2 linked regions of the Thermosynechococcus vestitus BP-1 genome follow. The protein of the gene in region 1 interacts with the protein of each later gene in a pairwise test. Links are inferred from orthologs where the notes say so. Each region holds a gene or a part of one and is shown on either strand. Other genes may lie near its edges. The genes, in order: cysE and cysK.

Region 1 (9,895 bases):
ACCTCCGCCGCCTCGATTCCCCTCGCCCTGAGCAAGCCGATTCAACAGGGGCATATTCAACCTGGAGATTTAATTGCCACCGCTGGCTTTGGCGCCGGTTTAACTTGGGGAGCTGCCCTGTTCCGCTGGCAATAGCCTATGCAAGGGGACACTGACCTGCGTACATTAACGATGCGGGTAGAGGCAATTCTATACCTGAAGGCCCAGCCCCTGACGCTGACTGAACTGGCAACCCTTGCCGGCACTGACCGTGAGGCCATTGAACTGGCGCTAATTGAGCTACTCAACGACTATGCCCATCGCCAGACGGCCCTTGAGATTGTCCAAATTGACGATAAATATAGCCTGCAACTAAAGTCCGCCTTTCAAGAACTGGTTCAGTCCCTTGTCCCCGTTGAACTGGGGGTTGCGGCACAACGCACCTTAGCCCTAATTGCCCTTCGTGGACCCATTCGCCAACCAGAGGTGATTGCCCTGCGGGGTGCTAACGCCTACCAACACATTCAAGAACTCCTTACCTTAGGGTTTATTCGGCGGCGGCGGGATAGTCAAAGTCGTTCCTATATCCTCCAAGTGACTGAGCGCTTTCACCAGTATTTTCAGGTGGATCACCTGCCAACTATTGCGGAGCAGAGGGCGGACGATTCACATACTCACTGAGCAACTGGGAGGGCAAATCATCAGTTATTGCCAATTGCAGATTCAAAAGAGTAACTGCGAGCTTGTCTTGATCTAGTGTGTTGCGCCCCAAGGCCTTGAGAATGCGCCGCAATTGAGCCGCAATTTCTGCCCCAAACATTGTCAGATTTTCATCGGGCAGTGCCGGCAACCAATCCATTGCCCCATGTTCTACTGCCCATTGTCGCTGCACGGGGGAAATATGGTTGTCGTAACGATCAATGAGGAAACTGCGCAGCTGGGGATACGTTGCCTTGATCCAATTCAAGAGGTTACCAATATCCGGTTTTTCCAGTTGCGAATCAAGGAGCAACAGGTCAGGGTTGCGCTGCATCACGGTCACAAAATCACTAATGATGCGGCGGCTGTTGATTTGTCCCGATTCAACGATAACTTCTAGACCCTGACTGCGCAGGAGTTCTTGCCAAATTTGTACCTGAATGCCGGTGGGTTGAATGATGAGAATGGTGGGTTGAAGAGTAGCAGAGGCATCTGGCGGTCTGGTGGAGACAGCTTCATCGGTGCGAAATTCAAGGGTTGTTTTGCCGATAATGAAGCGATCGCCCGTTTTGAGGAGCGTTGGCACCTGAATCATTTGGCCATTGAGAACAGAGCCATTGCGACTCCCCAAATCAATAAGGTAATAATCATCATTATCTAGACGCTGAATCATCGCATGGCGACGGGAAGCCCAGCGATCTGCCAAAACAATCGTGCAGTCTTTGCCCCGGCCAATCACCCATGAATTTCCCTCAATAAGAGGGACGATATAGGTACTCGCCTCTGTGGAGATGACCAATTGTGGATACTGTCGTAGCAAGGTGATCCCTCTGCCAACTGTCTATAGGAGGTGTTATTCCAAATGATAGTCGGGACACTGAATCGCGGCCTCGGTGCCTGCCCAATCGGGATGCAGTGAACACTTTAACCGATAGTCTCCTGAAAAGAAGCGACAGCGGGCACAGGGAATTTGATGCAACCGGCGAGCGATCGCCAGCCCCTCCTGTGTCAGCTGCCACAGATTCCAAGCCAAGATGGCCAGCAGTAACCAAGCAAAACAAAAACAAATGGGCACTAGAACTGGCCCTACTGCCTGTAAAAAAGAGACTAACCAAGCAACCATAGGCGGCCACGCCAAACCCTAAAACGGCAGGGTGCTAGCTATCTATTATCTTATTTTGTGATCTTGTAATCTGACCTTAATAGTTTTTCAGCATATACCCCCTATACTAACCACATATACTAAATTTGAGTGGGGCAAATGCCCCCAGAGATAATTACAGCGGAAACACCTATGGGCATTCAAGAGATTGTTGAGCAAGCACTGCGCAACGGTTATTTGACACCAACGCAGGAAGCAGAAGTAGGGCGCATTTGCGATAAAGCTACAGAACTTTCCATGGAAGATTACATGGCGTTAGATCGCCTCATGGGTGCCCTATTGACGGGTCAAGTGGTCGCTGTCCCCCGCAAGCAATTCATCAACGTCATGGAAGAACTGGTGCTCACCGAGGCCATGACCCGCATTGCCGCCATTGAAGCAGAGCAAAAGTGCGCCCTTGATTTGGGAGATATTGCTGCCTATGCCCTCAATCGTCTGCCGCCACTTTATGCCACCACGGAAGAGGGAGCACAGTACCAGCGGCAGCGGGCCCAAGAAGAGCTGATGGACTTAATTCGCAGCCAAGTTCAAGAGGCCATTAACCACAACATGGCGCGGCCACAATTTCATCCGGAGCGATCGGTCATTGGCAAAACCTCCGGCAAAGAGGTCTTTAGCCAAGTCAGTTCTCTCCTACAAGCCTACGCCAATGACTATGAGGGTCCCAAGGGAGAGTCGGCACGGTGAAAATTTGGCTGTACGATACCACCCTGCGCGATGGCGCCCAGCGGGAAGGTCTCTCGCTCTCCCTGGAAGATAAACTGCGGATTGCCCGCCACCTCGATCGCCTTGGCATTCCCTTTATTGAGGGGGGATGGCCGGGAGCCAATCCCAAGGACGTACAGTTTTTTTGGCAGTTGCAGGAGACACCCCTACAACAGGCAGAAATCGTTGCTTTTTGTGCCACTCGTCGCCCCGGTCGCAAGGCGGCAGAAGAGCCAATGTTTGAGCCGATCCTAGCAGCCGGCACCCGCTGGGTGACACTCTTTGGTAAGTCTTGGGATCTCCATGTCACCGAGGGGCTTAAGACCAGCTTGGCGGAAAATTGCGCCATGATTGCCGATTCCATTCAGTTTCTGAAATCCCACGGACGGCGGGTGATCTACGATGCTGAGCATTGGTTTGATGGTTACCTTGCCAACCCTGAATATGCGCTCCAAACCCTTGAAACGGCTCTGGCCGCTGGTGCCGATTGGTTGGTTCTCTGTGATACCAATGGCGGTTGCCTCCCCCATCAAATTCAGGCAGTGGTGGCAGAGGTGATGGCGCACTTGGGGGGTCTTGACTGTTTGGGGATCCACACCCACAATGATGCAGGGACGGCAGTGGCCAATGCCCTGGCGGCAGTACAAAGCGGTGTGCGGATGGTGCAGGGAACTATCAACGGCTATGGCGAACGCTGTGGCAATGCCAATCTGTGTACCTTGATTCCCAATCTGCAATTGAAACTCGGCTATGACTGTGTCACCCCAGAGCAGTTGGCGACACTGACGGAAGTCAGCCGCCATGTGAGTGAAATTGTCAACCTTGCCCCCGATGATCATGCCCCCTATGTGGGGCTGTCGGCTTTTGCCCACAAGGGGGGAGTCCATGTCAGTGCTGTGCAGCGCAACCCCCGTACCTACGAGCATATTGAGCCGCATTTGGTGGGCAATCAACGGCGCATTATTATTTCTGAGCAGGCAGGTATCAGCAATCTCTTGGCGAAAACCAGTGAACTCGGCTTTGAGTTGGATCGGCAGCATCCCCTGAGTCGGACGATTTTGGAACGCATTAAGCACCTAGAAAGCGAAGGCTATCAATTTGAGGCGGCGGAAGCTAGCTTTGAACTGCTGATTCAGGAGGTCCTAGGGCAACGCCAGCGACCCTTTACCCTCAAGGGCTTTGATGTCTTTTGTCGCACCGATTCACGCCAACTGGAGGCCACGATTCGCAGCCAGTCTTTGGCCACGGTCAAAGTTGAAGTCAATGGTGAGGAGATGCTCACGGCGGCGGAGGGCAATGGCCCTGTCTCGGCATTGGATCAGGCACTGCGCAAGGCCTTGATGTCCTTTTATCCAGAGATTGCCGAGTTTCACCTGACGGACTACAAGGTGCGGATTTTAGATGGTCATGCGGGCACGGCGGCCAAAACTCGGGTACTGGTGGAATCCAGTAATGGGCGCGATCGCTGGGCAACGGTGGGCGTCTCTGCCAATATCATTGAAGCCTCCTACCAAGCGGTTGCCGAAGCCCTCGAATATGGCCTACAGCGCACTCGGCGATCGCAGGCTTTCCCTTTAGTCCCCTCCTAAAGCCTCCTAGGGCTGAGCTTGGCAAAATCCGCTAAGATCAAAACTGGTGTTTAGGTTGCATCACTGCCAAGGAGCCCCGTGTGCTCAGCACCCTCAAAGCAGATTTCCAAATTATCTTTGAGCGGGATCCTGCTGCCCGCAATTGGTTAGAGGTTGTTTTTTGCTATCCCGGACTGCAGGCCATTGTTCTCCATCGGTTGAGCCACTGGCTTTGGCGGCGGGGCATTCCCTTTATCCCCCGGTTCATTTCCCACATTGCCCGCCTCCTCACGGGGATTGAAATTCACCCCGGTGCCACGATTGGCAAGGGGGTTTTCATTGATCATGGCATGGGGGTCGTCATTGGTGAGACGGCCGTTGTGGGGAACTACTGTTTGATTTATCAAGGGGTGACCCTCGGCGGTACCGGTAAAGAAACAGGAAAGCGCCACCCCACCCTTGGTGAAAATGTGGTTGTTGGTGCAGGGGCAAAGGTGTTGGGCAACCTCACCATTGGGGACAATGTGCGCATTGGCGCAGGGTCTGTGGTGCTGCGGGATGTGCCTTCCGATTGTACGGTGGTGGGGATTCCCGGGCGGATTGTCTATCGTGCAGGAGCCAAAATTGCCCCCTTGGAACACGGTCAACTGCCTGACTCTGAGGCCGAAGCCATTCGCTATCTTTTGGATCGCATTGAACTCCTAGAGCAACAGGTGCAAACACTGCAACAGCAGAAAAAGGTGCCTGCCCTTGTTCAAGGACATTTGCAACCATCCCAAGGACAGGCCTGTCGCCTCAGCGATCGCCCCATTGAAGAGTTTCTCAACGGCGCTGGTATTTAGGCTGACCGCGCATAACACAGCCCGCAAACTCCCCAGCGCTGGAGTTCTTTGAGCGGCGTGGGGCACTGACAGCGGGGACACAGAGGATAGTCTCGCAATCGCTGGCGGACTTGGGCTTGCCACCGTTGAAAGGCCTCCTGGGGAGTGGCTGCAGGTGCCACATTGGGAAGATGCCCTACTTTCGGTAAGGCCTCATGGTGGGCGATCGCCGGGCTTTGGGGGCGCCAGTCCCGATTGGAAAAGCGAATATCCCTGAGGGTAATGCCTAGGGTCTGCTGAATTTTAGCGATCAGGGGCGATCGCGAGAACATTAGATGATGTGCCCAAGTACTACTGGCAACCGCCACGAGCAAAACCCCTTGAGCGGTAAGTTCCAGCGGTACAGTGTGCTCAGCCACAATCGTCCCCACCAGCTCTGGCCAGTGCTTTAAGAGACGCAAAAAATCCCGTGGCTGCTGCCATTCAGGAGCCTGCTGCCATTGCTGAAGTACCGTGGCCAGGGGGGTATAGGCCATTGGGGACTATTTCCGACTATTTCCGACTATTCGTGATCGTATTCCTCTTGCTTTTGCCGCTGCTCAAGGCGAATCGGTTGCTGTTCTTCCCAAGGATCCGCAGAGGGTTCTGATTCCGGTAGTTCTACGGGCATGGCTTGGGCTGGAGGTTTAACTTGGCGGGGGCGAGGACGCTCTTCGTACTCATACTCCTCCTCCTCGTACTCCACATACTCGGGCTGACGACGGCGCCGCCGTGGAGCAGTTTCCCAATCGACTTCGTAATCGCTGCGGCTGCGTTGGGGGGGATAGACGGGCGATCGCGCCCCTGAAGGCAGTTGATTACTGCTCGGCGTAACGGGTTGATAGTACTCATCCTCGTCGCTTTCCCAAGGAGGTGCTCCTAGACCAATCCGTTCTAAGAGTCCCACTGTCAATTGCCGCAGGCGGGTTTCTGCCCCTTCAAAGACGATAATGCGATCGGGTCCGGTGCTGACAATTTCCTCAATGGGCAATTCGTAGGTGCTAATCAGTTGGGCCGGAATCCATGGCAAGCCAATGGACGCCAAAATCAAATCCGTAATGTCGCCCGTGTCTGGATCAAACTTAAAGCCCCGCACCTTACCCAGCAATTCGCCGGTTTCCGTCACAATCTCACTATCAATCAGTGTGCTGTAGTTGTAGGTATTCAGAGCCTCGATGACATCATCATCGTGCTCAACGAGAATGACATCGCCAATTTGGCGAATACTGTCGAGAAGAATGTAGCGTTGCTCTCCGGTAAAGAGGGTATTGCGTACCCCCAAGGCCACCACTTGCCGCTGGTCAGTATCGACCCAAACTTGATTAATGACGCCTAACTTCCGACCAGTATCACGGGTAATTACCTGTGTACCGATCAAATCTGCCCGTTGCAGCAATTGCGTCGATATGGTCATGCCTTTGTGTATCCCAATGAATCTTAGTAATACTATAGCGGCGAATACCGATGGTACGCCAAAGGCGATCGCAGGAGTCATCCATTCCCCATGCCATCGGTGCTTCTAGGCTAGCGCATTTTTGCCAAACTGCTGCGTTGGATCGGACTATTTCCCTAGGATAGACTGGGTCAGTGCCATCACAGGCTGCATGAACGGTACTTCCTCACCCGAGAGCACTTGATGGACGACTTCGGGCAGAACTTGGTACGTCGCCTGAGCCGCCTTCTCATCCTTGAAGGCCTTGATGATTGTGCGGTACCACAGCAAGAAGCCATCCCGCAGGGCATCCAGATCTGCAAATAACATCGCGGTTGCCGCTAGGCGCAGCACATGCTTGCGATCGCGCCGACACACCGCTGCATAGTCCTGATTACCCTTACGGAAGATGTGGGGATTTTTGAGCCGCAGTTGCTGATCTACCTGATCAAGGATTTTCTCCTCAGCATCCCGGATTTTTTCGTAGGCACAAATGCGCTGCTCTGCCGCCGCTAGATAATTTCTGAGAAATTCTAGTTCCGTCGCACTGGCATAGCGACCGTCGGCCTCAAGGCTGAGTTTTTCCAGTTGACGCAGCATAAGTCTTGCCCCAGAGCAATTCTATTCTGACAAAATTGAACTGCCGAGGGCAAGGACAGGCTGCATCACCCGTTGTTCTTCGGGCGTGAGCAGTTGCTTGATCATGGTCGGCAGGTACTTGCCATAGGTGGAGGAAGCGGCGGCCTCATAGTTGAAGGATTTGACAATCGTGCGATACCACAGCAGGAAGTTATCCCGCAGCAAATCTAACTCGGAAAAGAGCATTGCCGAAGCACACAGGCGAATCGTATCCACCAAGTCGCGACGGCAGATTTCTGAGCGATCGCCATTGACGAAATGGAAACAGTGGGGATTTTCTGCCTTTTGCATAGATTGAATTTTATCCGCCATCATTTCCGCCTCAGCACGGATTTTTTCGTAGGCACTGATGCGAGTCTCCACCGAGGCCAGATAATCATGCAGAAAGTTTAACTCCTCAGGACGAGCATAGCGACCATCGGCAACAACGGTTAAGTGATTCAACTGACGGAACATAGGGCAATCCTCGCTAGAAAATCAATGAACACACTTCCCTATCGCTTATCGTTTCACCAGCTCCCCTTGGCGCAGGCGTTTTTCAATATCCCGTGCCGTCGCTCCTTCGTTTTGCCAGAAGGCAGCAGCATCAATGCGATCCTGTTTACCGACGAGGAACTTACAGTAGGTTTCCCCCATGGCGTAGCACTGCAACTCAATGCAACCCAGGGGCTTTTGAATCAAGCCCGAAAAGAAGCCGGCAAATAGACCAGCATAGATATAGCAGACCGGTTTGCCCACATCCCCCAGAGTGCGTGCTACCACGGAGTCAAAGATATTGATGAACATAAAACCGTTCTTTTGCTCCGTGAGATCCACTTCCCAGTTTCCCCAGCCTAGGGTTGTAAAGGGCCACCACCAAGCCTCTAGAATAAATGTCAAAGCAGCCTTGCGTAGCTCCCGCTGGTACTCCTGCTCAAAGTGTTGCTTAAAGACAACTGCATCGCGCTTACCCCATTCTTCGCCAATTCTGTACATAACGAGGGTCGAGGCAGGGCCAACTTCCTCTTCGAGACCTTCCACTAGACCAATAACAAAGTCTTCGGTCGCTAAGGCAATCCGCTGATCATACCAGTCAGTAATGCTGCCCCGTTGGCTATCAAATTGGAGATAGTCCCGCAGGCTATAGTGATTGGTGCGGCTTGGATGGATTTGGTGTAACCGATGCTGATAGCCCTGGGCAGGGATCATAGGATTGGCACTTTCAGCAGCGTGAGACGGCGTGACAGAAACCATAGATCAGCGAATTGCCCCCTATTGTGCTTCAACGTTAGGTACTAAGCAGCCACACTTTTTAGGCTAAAAGATTTTTCAGAGTCGTGACTCCGTACTGCCACGGATTTTTTGCCTAACGACACATTTGTATAAGTTCTGTTTCATTGATGCAGGGGATGCCCAATTCTTGAGCACGTCGTAATTTGCTCCCTGCTTTTTCGCCCACCACCAGATAATCCGTTTGCCGACTCACACTCTCACTCACGTGGCCGCCGTGTTTTTGGATCAGGGCTTTTGCTTGCTCACGGGTGAGGGTGGGCAGGGTGCCGGTAATCACAAAACGTTTGCCATTGAGGGATTTCTCCGTCGTCAGGGCCTTTTGCGCAGGGTGAAGCGCTGCCGCCAGTTGCAGTCCCAATGCCTGCAGATCAGCAATTAGAGACTGGTGATCAGGGTCTTGAAACCACTCCTGAACTGCTTGGGCAATTTCCTCACCAATGCCATCAACCCCACACAGATCGGCGACGGTGGCGGTGGCGAGTTCCTCAACAGACTTGAATCGATCGGCAAGCAGTTGGGCATTGACACTCCCCACATGGCGAATGCCTAAGCCGTAGAGCACCCGTGGCCACGGTTGTTGTTTCGAGTTGGCGATCGCCACCAACAATTTATCAGCGGACTTTTGACCCATACGCTCGAGGCTCAACAATTGTGCTGCCGTCAGGCGATAGAGATCCGCAGGGGTGCGCACCAATTCCTTCGTCACCAATTGCTGTACCAGCTTTTCCCCTAGGCCTTGAATATCCAAGGCATCCCGACTTGCCCAGTGCCGGATCTGGCCGCGCACGATCGCTGGACACCGAGGATTGCCACAGCGACTCACCGCCTCATTGGCAGGACGCACCACTGGCTGGTGGCATTCGGGACAGGCGGTGGGCATCGTAAAGGGTCGAGCCGTTGGCGGTCGCAATTCAGGAAACACCCGCACAATCTCTGGAATGATTTCCCCTGCTTTGTGGATGACGACTTTATCGCCAATGTGCAAATCCAACTCAGCAATGTAGTCTGCATTGTGCAACGTTGCCCGTGATACAGTGGTACCTGCTAATTGCACCGGCGCCAGTTCAGCCACGGGAGTAAGGGCCCCTGTGCGTCCCACCTGAACCGTAATCGCCAGCACATCGGTAATGGCCTGCTCCGGTTCGTACTTCCAAGCAATAGAACCTCGGGGAAACTTTTGCGTAAACCCAAGGGTCTGTTGCAGCTTTAAGTCATTGAGCTTGACCACAATGCCATCGGTCAGATAGGGCAGTTGGTGGCGTGCGGTTTGCCAGCGATCGTAGTAGGCTTTCACAGCCTCGAGGTCAGGGCAGTCGGCATGGTGGGGATTGACCCGAAAGCCAAGGTGTTGCAGTGCATAGAGCACTTGCCGCTGCGATTGGGGTTCCCCTGCTTGGTTCTCCCCCAAAGGAACGCTACCCCCTTCAGGCAAATGCAGGGCATAGGCAAAAAAGTCTAATTGGCGTTGGGCAACAATGCGGGGATCCAGTTGACGCAGGGTACCAGCTGCGGCATTGCGGGGATTGGCGAAGGGGGGCTCCCCCTGGGCTTGGCGTTCTTGGTTGAGTTGATGGAATCG
Region 2 (9,881 bases), 370 kb from region 1 along the record:
CCAAAGGGTTGATGGGCGCACACTTGCGAGGCAATCACATTACTTTCAATGGCGCGATCGCGCACTACGGCAGCCGCCGTTTCATCGCAACTGGTTTCAATGGCCAGAATTCTTACCATCGAGCAGACTTGGGCACCGACCTAGAGCCTTCCTTAAGTCTAACCTATTTTTCAAATAAACTTGTTGAAGGGCATGTCCTCAATGCAGTGAATTCTTGAGGTTGCAACCCGCGCTCCGGTGAAGATTCCTAAGAATCTCCTAAATCCCGATCAAGAAGTAGGGTATACTATAGGTTGGGCAATCTGCTCAATGTCGTGCCTGGGCCAAATGTCTTGTGGAACTGTCTGCCAAAAGTGAGTACGCCCTCTTAGCGCTCTTGGAAATGTCAGCGGCCTATGAACAGGGGGAGCCGCTACAAATTCGCCAAATTGCTGCCATGCACAACATTCCCGATCGCTACCTGGAGCAACTGATGGCAACCCTCCGCCGCAAGGGTCTCATTCGCAGTCAGCGGGGTGCGCGGGGTGGCTACGTGCTCGCAAAAGCCCCTTGGCAAATCTCAATTTTAGATGTGCTCAACTGTATTGAGGGGATCGAGTCCAAGCTCGCGCAAAAGCCGCCCGACAACGGTGATCTGGAACGTAGCCTGATCCGCTCAGTGTGGCTTGAGGCCTGTAAAGCGGCCAATGATGTCTTGAAAAAGTACACCCTTCAGGATTTGTGCGATCGCCGCCAGGCTTACCAGCAGGTGGATGTCATGTACTACATCTAGGCTGGGGCTGGCATGCAGCGGATTTTCCTAACCTTTTTGTCTTGAGTTGGAGATTGATACCCCATGAATATTGCCCCCGATATTACTGCCCTCATTGGTCGGACGCCCCTTGTACGCCTGAACCGCATTCCCCAAGCGGAGGGCTGCGTTGCCGAAATTGTCGTCAAGCTAGAGAGCATGAATCCTGCGGCCTCAGTTAAGGATCGCATTGGCCTAAGTATGATTCAGGAGGCAGAAGCAGCGGGTCTCATTACCCCTGGTAAAACGGTTTTGGTGGAGCCGACATCGGGAAATACTGGGATTGCCTTGGCCATGGTCGCGGCGGCAAAGGGCTATCGGCTGATTCTCACCATGCCAGAAACCATGAGTGCAGAGCGCCGAGCCATGCTGCGTGCCTATGGCGCAGAGCTGGATTTGACCCCCGGCACCGAGGGGATGAGTGGCGCCATTCGTCGTGCTGAAGAGATTGCTGCCTCCCTTGAAGATGCTTTCATGTTGCAGCAGTTCAAAAATCCCGCCAATCCAAAGATTCACCGTGAAACCACTGCGCTTGAAATTTGGCAAGATACAGACGGTCAAGTTGATATTTTGGTGGCTGGCGTTGGTACGGGGGGCACGATTACGGGGGTAGCAGAAGTGATCAAAGCAAAGAAGCCTACCTTTCAAGCGATCGCCGTCGAACCCAGCAATAGTCCAGTCCTTTCAGGAGGCAAACCGGGACCCCACAAAATTCAAGGCATTGGTGCTGGCTTTGTGCCCCCCGTTCTCAAACGAGAACTCATTGATGAAGTCATCCCTGTCTCCGATGATCAAGCCATCCATTTTGGTCGCCGCTTAGCCCGTGAAGAAGGCCTGCTCTCAGGTATTTCCAGTGGGGCTGCCCTTTGTGCTGCCATTCAGGTGGCTCAACGTCCTGAAAATGCCGGCAAGTTAATTGTCATGGTGCAGCCCAGTTTTGGCGAACGCTACTTGAGCACCCCCCTCTTCCAAGAGGCCCTGCCCTTGGTGCCAAGCTACTTGCAAACTTAGGCACAATGGCGTTCACAGTCCCAGGGCGTCAGGATCGCCCTTGAACACCAAATTGGCGTTTGGGGAACTGGGCAATCATCAGCTGAGCTGAGGAAAAGCCACCTCTCCCCCTGTGGTGATGGCCTTGGGAAATATAGCTATTGCAGTAAAGACAATGCAACGCTCAACAGAACCCAACTTTTTAGTGAAACTCCGAGCAGGAGTATTCTCCCTAGCCCTTTTTTCATTAGTTGTACCAGCGGTTGCCAACGCTGAAAATCCTGCCCATGTGCGACAACTCTTGGAAACACGCCAATGTCCCAACTGTGATCTGCGGGGCGCGAACCTGATGGATGCCAATTTGTTTAAGGCAAACTTAGCAGGCGCCAATTTAGAGGGGGCCTATCTGGCGGGTGCGAATCTCTTTGGTGCCAATTTGGCAAGAGCAAACTTGAGCCGTGCCAGTCTATACCTAGCGATTTTGGTCAATGCCAATTTGACAGGAGCACAACTGGTGGGAGCACGCCTCACCCTCAGCAACCTTGTCAATGCCAACCTCAGCAGGGCCAATCTGGAGAATGCGGTCATGAAAGGGGCAAATATGATTGATGTGAATTTGACGGCGGCAAACCTGAAGGGGGCCGATCTCGATCGCGCCAATTTAAGTGGGGCTAATTTAAGTCAAACAATCTTCGATCGCCCCGCCAACCCCTAAGAAGTCGTTTGGGCCTGCTTTAGGGCTGCCGCCAGTCGCGGTTCATCCCAACCCCGTTGGTGGAGAATTTGCCATGCGGCCATGAGATCAGGACCATGGACAGCACCGGTGAGGGCCGCCCGTAGGGTTCGCATTGTTGCTCCCTTTTTCACCCCTGCCGCTTTGGCGGCCTGTTGAATCAATTGTTGCCCCATCGCCACAGTCAGGGCGGGCTCTGCGGGTAAATGCTCTAGTAGGTAGGCCAAAATGGTCGCACTTTGGGGCTGGCCCAGTTGAGCCATTGCTTCAGAATCAAAGGTGACGCTGGGTATAAAGAAAACGGCCCCTTGATCAATGGCCTCCCTCAGGGTGTTGAGACCAGGTTGGAGGAGTTGGGCAAGGTCAAACAACCAAGGGCGATCGCGCTCCTCATCAAAGGCATAGCCTGCCCCCTGCCACAGGGGGATGAGTTCCGCCAAAAATTCTTCTGGCTCTAGTTGCTGAATGTACTGGCGATTGAGCCAATTGAGCTTGTCCCAGTCAAAGCGGGCGCCTGCTTTGTTAATCCGCTCAAAACTAAAGTGCTTCGCCGCCAGATCAAGGGTAAAGAGTTCTCCCACCCCTTCGGGGGGTGACCAACCCAAAAGCGTCATGTAGTTGGCCAAAGCAGGAGCTAAATACCCCATTGCCCGAAAGTCAGAAATGGAGGTAACCCCATCCCGCTTTGAGAGTTTTTGTCCTGTTGAGTTGAGAATTAAAGGCGTATGGGCAAAGTTGGGGGGCGTGGCTCCAAGGGCCTCGTAGAGCAAAATTTGTTTTGGCGTGTTACCAATGTGATCTTCGCCGCGAATGACATCGGTAATGCCCATGGCAATGTCATCCACCACAACCACCAAATTATAGAGGGGATAGCCAATTTCACCGCGGGGTGCGGCCCGGGCAATGACCATGTCACCCCCTAGATCAGCCCCCTGCCAGCTGACTCGACCGCGCACCAAGTCCTGCCACTCAATCTGGCGATCGTCCTCAATTTTGAATCGAATCACAGGGGTTCGTCCCGCTGCCTCAAAGGCGGCTTGCTCCTCTGGGGTCAAATGGCGGTGACGGTTGTCGTAGCGAGGTGCTTGCCCCTTGGCTTTTTGTTCAGCTCGCAGCGCCTCCAGTTCTTCGGGGGTGCAGTAGCAGTAGTAGGCTAGTCCCTTGTCTAAGAGGGTTTGAATTGCTTGGCGGTACAGATCAAGGCGATCGCTCTGGAAGTAGGGGCCTTCATCCCAGGTCAGCCCCAGCCATTGCAGGCCCTCCAGAATATTCTCGGTGTACTCAGGCCGAGACCGCTCGCGATCGGTGTCCTCAATCCGCAGAATGAACTTCCCTCCCCGGTGACGGGCATAGAGCCAGTTGAATACAGCGGTACGGGCAGTCCCAATGTGCAGATTCCCTGTCGGACTCGGCGCTAAACGAACACGAACTGTCACTGCTGACCTCGAATACAAAAATTGCCCTTTCGATCCTACCGCATTGGTTACAGGCCTTCTAGGCAAGGGTATAGGGACGATTCAGCCGCTCCAACTGCTGCACCATCAGGCTGAGGAACAGTCCCACATCCGTGACGACGCCCACGGATTCCACAGAACCCCGATCCGCCAGTTTTGTTACGACCGCTGGGTTAATATCCACACAGACTAACTTCACCCCAGCAGGGGTCATATTGCCCACGCCAATGGAGTGCAGCATCGACGCGAGCATCAAAATCATGTTTGCACCCCGAATCAGGCGAGCATACTCCCGCTGCGCCACCATTAAGTCCATGAGGGTATCCGGCAGGGGGCCATCATCGCGGATTGACCCCGCCAGGACAAAGGGCACATTATTCTTGACACACTCATACATCACGCCACTGGTGAGAATGCCCTGAGCCACAGCGTTGGCAATACTGCCACAGCGACGAATGGTATTGATCACTTTCAGGTGGTGACGGTGACCGCCCCGCACCGGGACGCCCCGCTTCATATCCACCCCCAAGGAGGTGCCCATGATGGCCTGCTCCATATCGTGCACAGCGATCGCGTTGCCGCCGAGGAGTCCCTGGACATAGCCTTCACGGATTAGCTTGGCTAAATGCTCACCCCCACCCGTGTGGATAACCACTGGACCAGCCACCACAATCGCTTTGCCCCCCTGATCGCGGATGCGCCGCAGTTCCCAAGCAATCTGTTCCACCACCAGTTCAACGCGGCGTTCACTGGAGACCCCCGATCCCATGAATGTGAACTCTTGGTTGTTGCGCTGGCTTTCCGTTTTCCGAATGGTGCGGATGCCTTCAACGCCCACGACCACGCGATCGCCCACCTGCAAATCCCGCAGAATGCGACACTCCGCTACTGTTCCTTCTGGGGTTGAGCGCACCACAATCGCCCCATCCATGCGTTGGTTTTGAACCCGAACCCACTCGCCCGCCACCCGCACCTCTGTGGGGTAAATTGTTGTCACATAGAAGTCATCTGGGGCAACCCCCGCTTGGGTAACGGTTTCGAGGGTAGCATCGCAGACCTCCGAGGGCGGCAAAATCGCGCCGAGGGTGATCAACTGCGCCATGATCGCCTCCATGACCTCGGCATCGGGGGCCATGACACGAATATCCGCTTGGGAAGGACTTTGCCGCTGTTCGCCAAGGTTAAATTGTAGGACTTGGAAACTGCCGCCATTTTCGACAATTGTGTCGAGGACACGGTTCATCAGACCAGAGTCGAGGAGGTGTCCCTCCAGATGAACGACCCGATTGGGAAGGGTGACGGGGGCATGGAGTTCTTCACGCACCGGTTCAGTCACCCGCAAGGTCAAACACTTAGCCGCACCTCCCGCCTTAAGAAATTCCGTTAGGGGCGTCTCCACCACCTCAAAGCCCACTTGGGCAAGGGCCGACTTCAATTCTTGGCTAGCACAGTTGAGAATCACCGTGCGATCAATATTGACGGCATTGCAGGCAAAGTTAACGGCATCAGTCTCTTTAACGGCAATTCGTTTATCCGCGGGTACCCGCAGTTCAATGAGACGGTTGGAATAGGCATCAAACGCGGGAGGATAGTAAAGTAAGTAGCCATCGGTCAGCGGACAAAAACAGGTGTCAAGGTGATAGAAGCGCTCATCCATCAATCGCAGGGAAAGGACTTCAATATCCAGCCACTTTGCTAAGTAGGCATGGGAATCCAATTCTGACCGGAAGCCATACCCCGCCCACAGCCAGCGACCCTCGCGATCCAAGAGGGCATCCCCTGCCCCCTCAAAGGGTACTTGTTTGGGTAGCTCAAAAACTTGATACCCCTGAGATTCAAACCACCCTTTGAAATAGGGTTCCTCTCCCTGACGTTCTGGGTGATAAAAGCGACTGAGCACTACGCGATCGCCCAACACTAAACCCGCATTCGCCGTAAACACCATATCGGGCCAGCCCGGCTGCGGCTCAATGAGCTCGACAGTCGCCCGAGCATGGATCATTTCGTAGAGCTTTTGCCACTGCTGCTGGGCGCGATCGCGGGAGGACTTATGGATATTTCCCTCCATCCAAGGATTGATCACATAGTCCACCTCATAATAGGTGGGAGGGCACATGAGGAATCGCAGGGTTGAACTCATAGGGATTGTTTAGAAATCGTTGAAATACGTGGAAACGGTATGAGGTGGGCTCCACAGCACCCAGCGCAAGCTTTAAATCATTCTATAGGCAGTGGGGATTCTGACGATTACTTTTGTCATCAAATCCTGACATTAGCCCCCTTGCGCTTAGGAGCAGTTCCATTTGCAAAGAGCAGGGGAAATCTGCGCTAAAATTATAATTTGTGCGATCGCGCACAGCCAACGAACACTAACGGACACCATCTGCGAAGGGGAATGACCTTGACTGACGTGACTGACATCATTTCCATGACAACTGAACCCCGTTCCAATAGCCAGCTCCTCGCCACAATTGAGGTTTCGGGGACCCACTCTCAACAGGTGTATAACCAAGTGGTCAATGATCTCCTTCGCCACACCCAAGTGCCGGGATTTCGCAAGGGCAAAGCCCCCCGGCAGCTTGTATTGCAGCAGCTTGGCCGAGAGCGTCTGCGCTATCTTGCCATGGAAAAACTCATTGAGGATGCGGTCAAAACCGCCGTTGAAAAGAACAATATCCCCTACCTAGGCAACCTCGAACTCGCAGGGGGCATTACAGAGCTCCTGGATCAATTTCATCCCGGCGAAAACTTTTCTTTCAGCGTCACCTTTGATGTTGAACCAGAAGTTACAGTCACAGCCTATAAAGGGCTAACCATTGAGTACAATCCCGTCACCTACAATCCCGCAACCGTCGAGAAGCTCTTGCAGCAGCACCAACGGCAGCACGCCACTCTCATTCCCGTGGAAGACCGGCCCGCTCAGTGGGGCGATGATGTCACCCTGAAACTACTGACCAAAGATGAGAATGGGGAAGTGGTGAAGGAACTCTCAGCAGATGAATTGCCCCTCTCCCTCGATGAAGATCAACCCTTTTTGCTCCAAGAAATTCCTGCTGCTGTTGTCGGCATGGCTATTGGTGAGGCGAAAACGGTGACGGTGTCTGTTGCCGAGGAAGCAGAGGCTCCCAGACAGTTGACCGCTGAGATTGAACTTTTGGGAATTAAAGTCCCGGAACTGCCCCCCTTAGATGATGCCTTTGCCGCTGAGCACAGTGAATTTAGCACGATGGCAGAATTGCGGGCTTATTTAGAGCAAAATCACCAGGAGCGCGCTAAACATCAAGACAAGCAAGCCAAAGAAGCGGCCCTCATTGATACCCTCATTGCCCAAAATCCCGTTGAATTGCCAAAAACCCTGATCCGCAAAGAAGCGGATGTCAAGGTGCGGACAACTCTAATGCAGATTCAGTCCCAAGGGGTTGATCTCCACAAGATCATGACCGAGGAACTCTACGAAAGAATGCGTCAAGAGGCAGAGCCGGCGGCAACTAAGGAGGTGCACTCCCGTTTGCTGTTGAAGGCGATCGCTCGCCAAGAGGGCATTGAACCCACTCCAGAAGCAGTGGAGGAACGGCTGAACCGCTATAAAGAGATGCTGGGGAACAAAACGGCGAAGAATCTGGAACAACTCCGCAAATTGGCCCACGATGAAGTGCAGCAGGAGCAGACCCTCAGCTGGCTCCTAGAGCAAAATACATTTCAGCCGGTGCAGTCCGACGTAGCCACTGCCGAGCCCACAGCCACTGCTGAAGCACCAACAGAGATCCAGACGGAGGCTGTTGCTCAAACCCCATCTCAGCCGCAAAAACGGTCTGGGAAAAAAGCAAGTTCTGCCCCATCCCAGGAATAGTTCGGCATAATGAAAGTGATGATCCCCACGGGGATAAACCGCTCGTTACAATCTAGTTACAATTAATTACAAACCAACCGTCATTTTAGGCAACTATGCTGCAATCGCGTTACGACCATCCCCTGAGTGCCATTCTGCGCTCTCCCGCCCTCAACCTGCCGCCGACCCATGCCAACATTGTGCCGATGGTGGTTGAGCAGTCGGGGCGGGGGGAACGAGCCTTTGACATCTACTCGCGGCTCCTGCGCGAGCGGATCATCTTTCTAGGTGGGGGGGCCGGCGATCGCCGGGGCATTGACGATGCGGTTGCTGACTCCATCGTGGCCCAGCTTCTATTTCTTGATGCCGAGGATCCGGAAAAAGACATATACCTGTATATCAACTCACCGGGTGGCTCGGTCACAGCCGGCATGGCCATCTACGATACGATGAAGCACATTCGCCCTGATGTGTGTACCCTCTGCTTTGGCTTGGCGGCAAGTATGGGTGCCTTCTTACTCTCCGGCGGTACTCCTGGCAAACGGATGGCGCTGCCCAATGCTCGGATCATGATTCACCAGCCCCTCGGAGGTGCCCAGGGTCAGGCCGTGGATATTGAGATCCAAGCGCGGGAAATTCTCTACCACAAGCGCAAGCTCAACGAACTCTTGTCACAGCACACGGGGCAGCCCATCGAGCGCATTGAAGCCGATACGGAGCGGGATTTCTTTATGTCCGCTGAAGAGGCCAAGGCCTATGGTCTGATTGATCAGGTGGTGACGCGGCAGACTCTTCTTAGTCCCTAAGTACACCCTACGTGCACCCCTAGAGGTTCCCTATGGCCAAATATGACACCCACCTCAAGTGCTCCTTTTGTGGTAAGTCACAGGAACAGGTGCGCAAGCTGATCGCGGGCCCTGGGGTCTATATCTGTGATGAGTGCGTAGAGCTGTGTAATGAAATCCTCGATGAGGAATTGGCCACCGTTCCCAATGCAGCAGCTCCCCGTCGAGAATCCACACCGTCGCGATCGCCCCGCAGCACACCCCGTAGTCGCCCCCTCAGTCAAGTCCCCAAGCCTCGGCAAATCAAGGAATTTCTTGATAAGCACGTGGTCGGGCAGCACGAAGCCAAGAAAATCCTCGCGGTTGCGGTCTATAACCACTACAAGCGCCTGAGTCTGCTAGATAGCGATCAGCGGGGCGATGACAACGTCGAACTGCAAAAGTCCAATATCCTGCTCATTGGCCCCACGGGTTCCGGCAAGACTCTCTCGGCCCAGACGTTAGCGAAGCTCCTCGATGTTCCCTTTGCGGTTGCCGATGCCACCACCCTCACGGAAGCAGGTTATGTGGGGGAAGATGTGGAAAATATCCTGCTGCGGTTGCTGCAAAATGCCAATATGGATGTGGAGGAAGCACAGCGGGGGATTATCTACATTGACGAGATTGATAAAATTGCCCGCAAAAGTGAAAACCCCTCAATTACCCGGGATGTTTCGGGGGAAGGGGTACAGCAGGCGCTCCTAAAGATACTGGAGGGGACGATCGCCAATGTACCACCCCAGGGGGGGCGCAAGCATCCCTACCAAGACTGCATTCAAATTGACACGACAAATATCCTCTTTATCTGCGGCGGTGCCTTTGTGGGTTTAGAAAAGACCATTGAGCAGCGGGTGGGCAAAAAAGCGATGGGCTTTGTCCGTGATGGCGAACCCCTGCCTAAGGAAAAACGCTCTGCAGATATTCTCAAGCAACTGGAACCCCACGATCTGGTGAAGTACGGCATGATTCCAGAGTTCATTGGCCGTATTCCTGTGGTTGCTGTGCTAGAGCCGCTGGATGTGGCTGCCTTGGCAGACATTCTCACCCAACCTCAAAACGCGCTCCTGAAGCAGTACCAAAAACTGATGCGCATGGACAGTGTGGAGTTGCGCTTTGAACCGGCGGCGGTGGAGGCGATCGCCCAAGAGGCTTACCGTCGCAAAACCGGTGCCCGTGCCCTGCGCGCCATTGTTGAAGAGATTATGTTGGATGTGATGTACGAACTGCCCTCGCGCAAAGATCTGCGGGAATGTACCATCAC

The links.
Region 2: the proteins of cysE (region 1) and cysK interact in binary tests that used the Escherichia coli proteins (3 or more experiments, as listed by UniProt). The link is inferred for Thermosynechococcus vestitus BP-1 from one-to-one orthologs.

The regions. Positions count from the first base shown.
Region 1 is NC_004113.1:867,351-877,245, forward strand. Bases 3,253-6,084 are described here. They hold cysE (serine O-acetyltransferase), read left to right. Parts: upstream 3,253-4,214; coding sequence 4,215-4,955; downstream 4,956-6,084. Other genes in these bases: cimA (citramalate synthase), read left to right, coding at 3,253-4,134; TLL_RS04320 (DUF721 domain-containing protein), read right to left, coding at 4,952-5,470; TLL_RS04325 (PRC-barrel domain-containing protein), read right to left, coding at 5,497-6,084. Also shown: TLL_RS04285 (beta-ketoacyl-ACP synthase III), read left to right, coding at 1-135; SMC-Scp complex subunit ScpB, read left to right, coding at 139-660; TLL_RS04295 (FHA domain-containing protein), read right to left, coding at 620-1,498; TLL_RS04300 (hypothetical protein), read right to left, coding at 1,532-1,801; TLL_RS04305 (late competence development ComFB family protein), read left to right, coding at 1,973-2,527; more of cimA, read left to right, coding at 2,524-3,252; more of TLL_RS04325, read right to left, coding at 6,085-6,387; TLL_RS04330 (allophycocyanin subunit alpha), read right to left, coding at 6,535-7,005; TLL_RS04335 (allophycocyanin subunit beta), read right to left, coding at 7,027-7,500; TLL_RS04340 (V4R domain-containing protein), read right to left, coding at 7,546-8,232; NAD-dependent DNA ligase LigA, read right to left, coding at 8,390-9,895.
Region 2 is NC_004113.1:497,330-507,210, forward strand. The notes cover bases 1-2,818. They hold cysK (cysteine synthase A), read left to right. Parts: upstream 1-835; coding sequence 836-1,801; downstream 1,802-2,818. Other genes in these bases: tsaD (tRNA (adenosine(37)-N6)-threonylcarbamoyltransferase complex transferase subunit TsaD), read right to left, coding at 1-119; TLL_RS02570 (Rrf2 family transcriptional regulator), read left to right, coding at 335-772; TLL_RS02580 (pentapeptide repeat-containing protein), read left to right, coding at 1,956-2,495; gltX (glutamate--tRNA ligase), read right to left, coding at 2,492-2,818. Outside these bases: more of gltX, read right to left, coding at 2,819-3,949; TLL_RS02590 (TIGR00300 family protein), read right to left, coding at 4,008-6,107; tig (trigger factor), read left to right, coding at 6,378-7,817; ATP-dependent Clp endopeptidase proteolytic subunit ClpP, read left to right, coding at 7,913-8,602; ATP-dependent protease ATP-binding subunit ClpX, read left to right, coding at 8,635-9,881.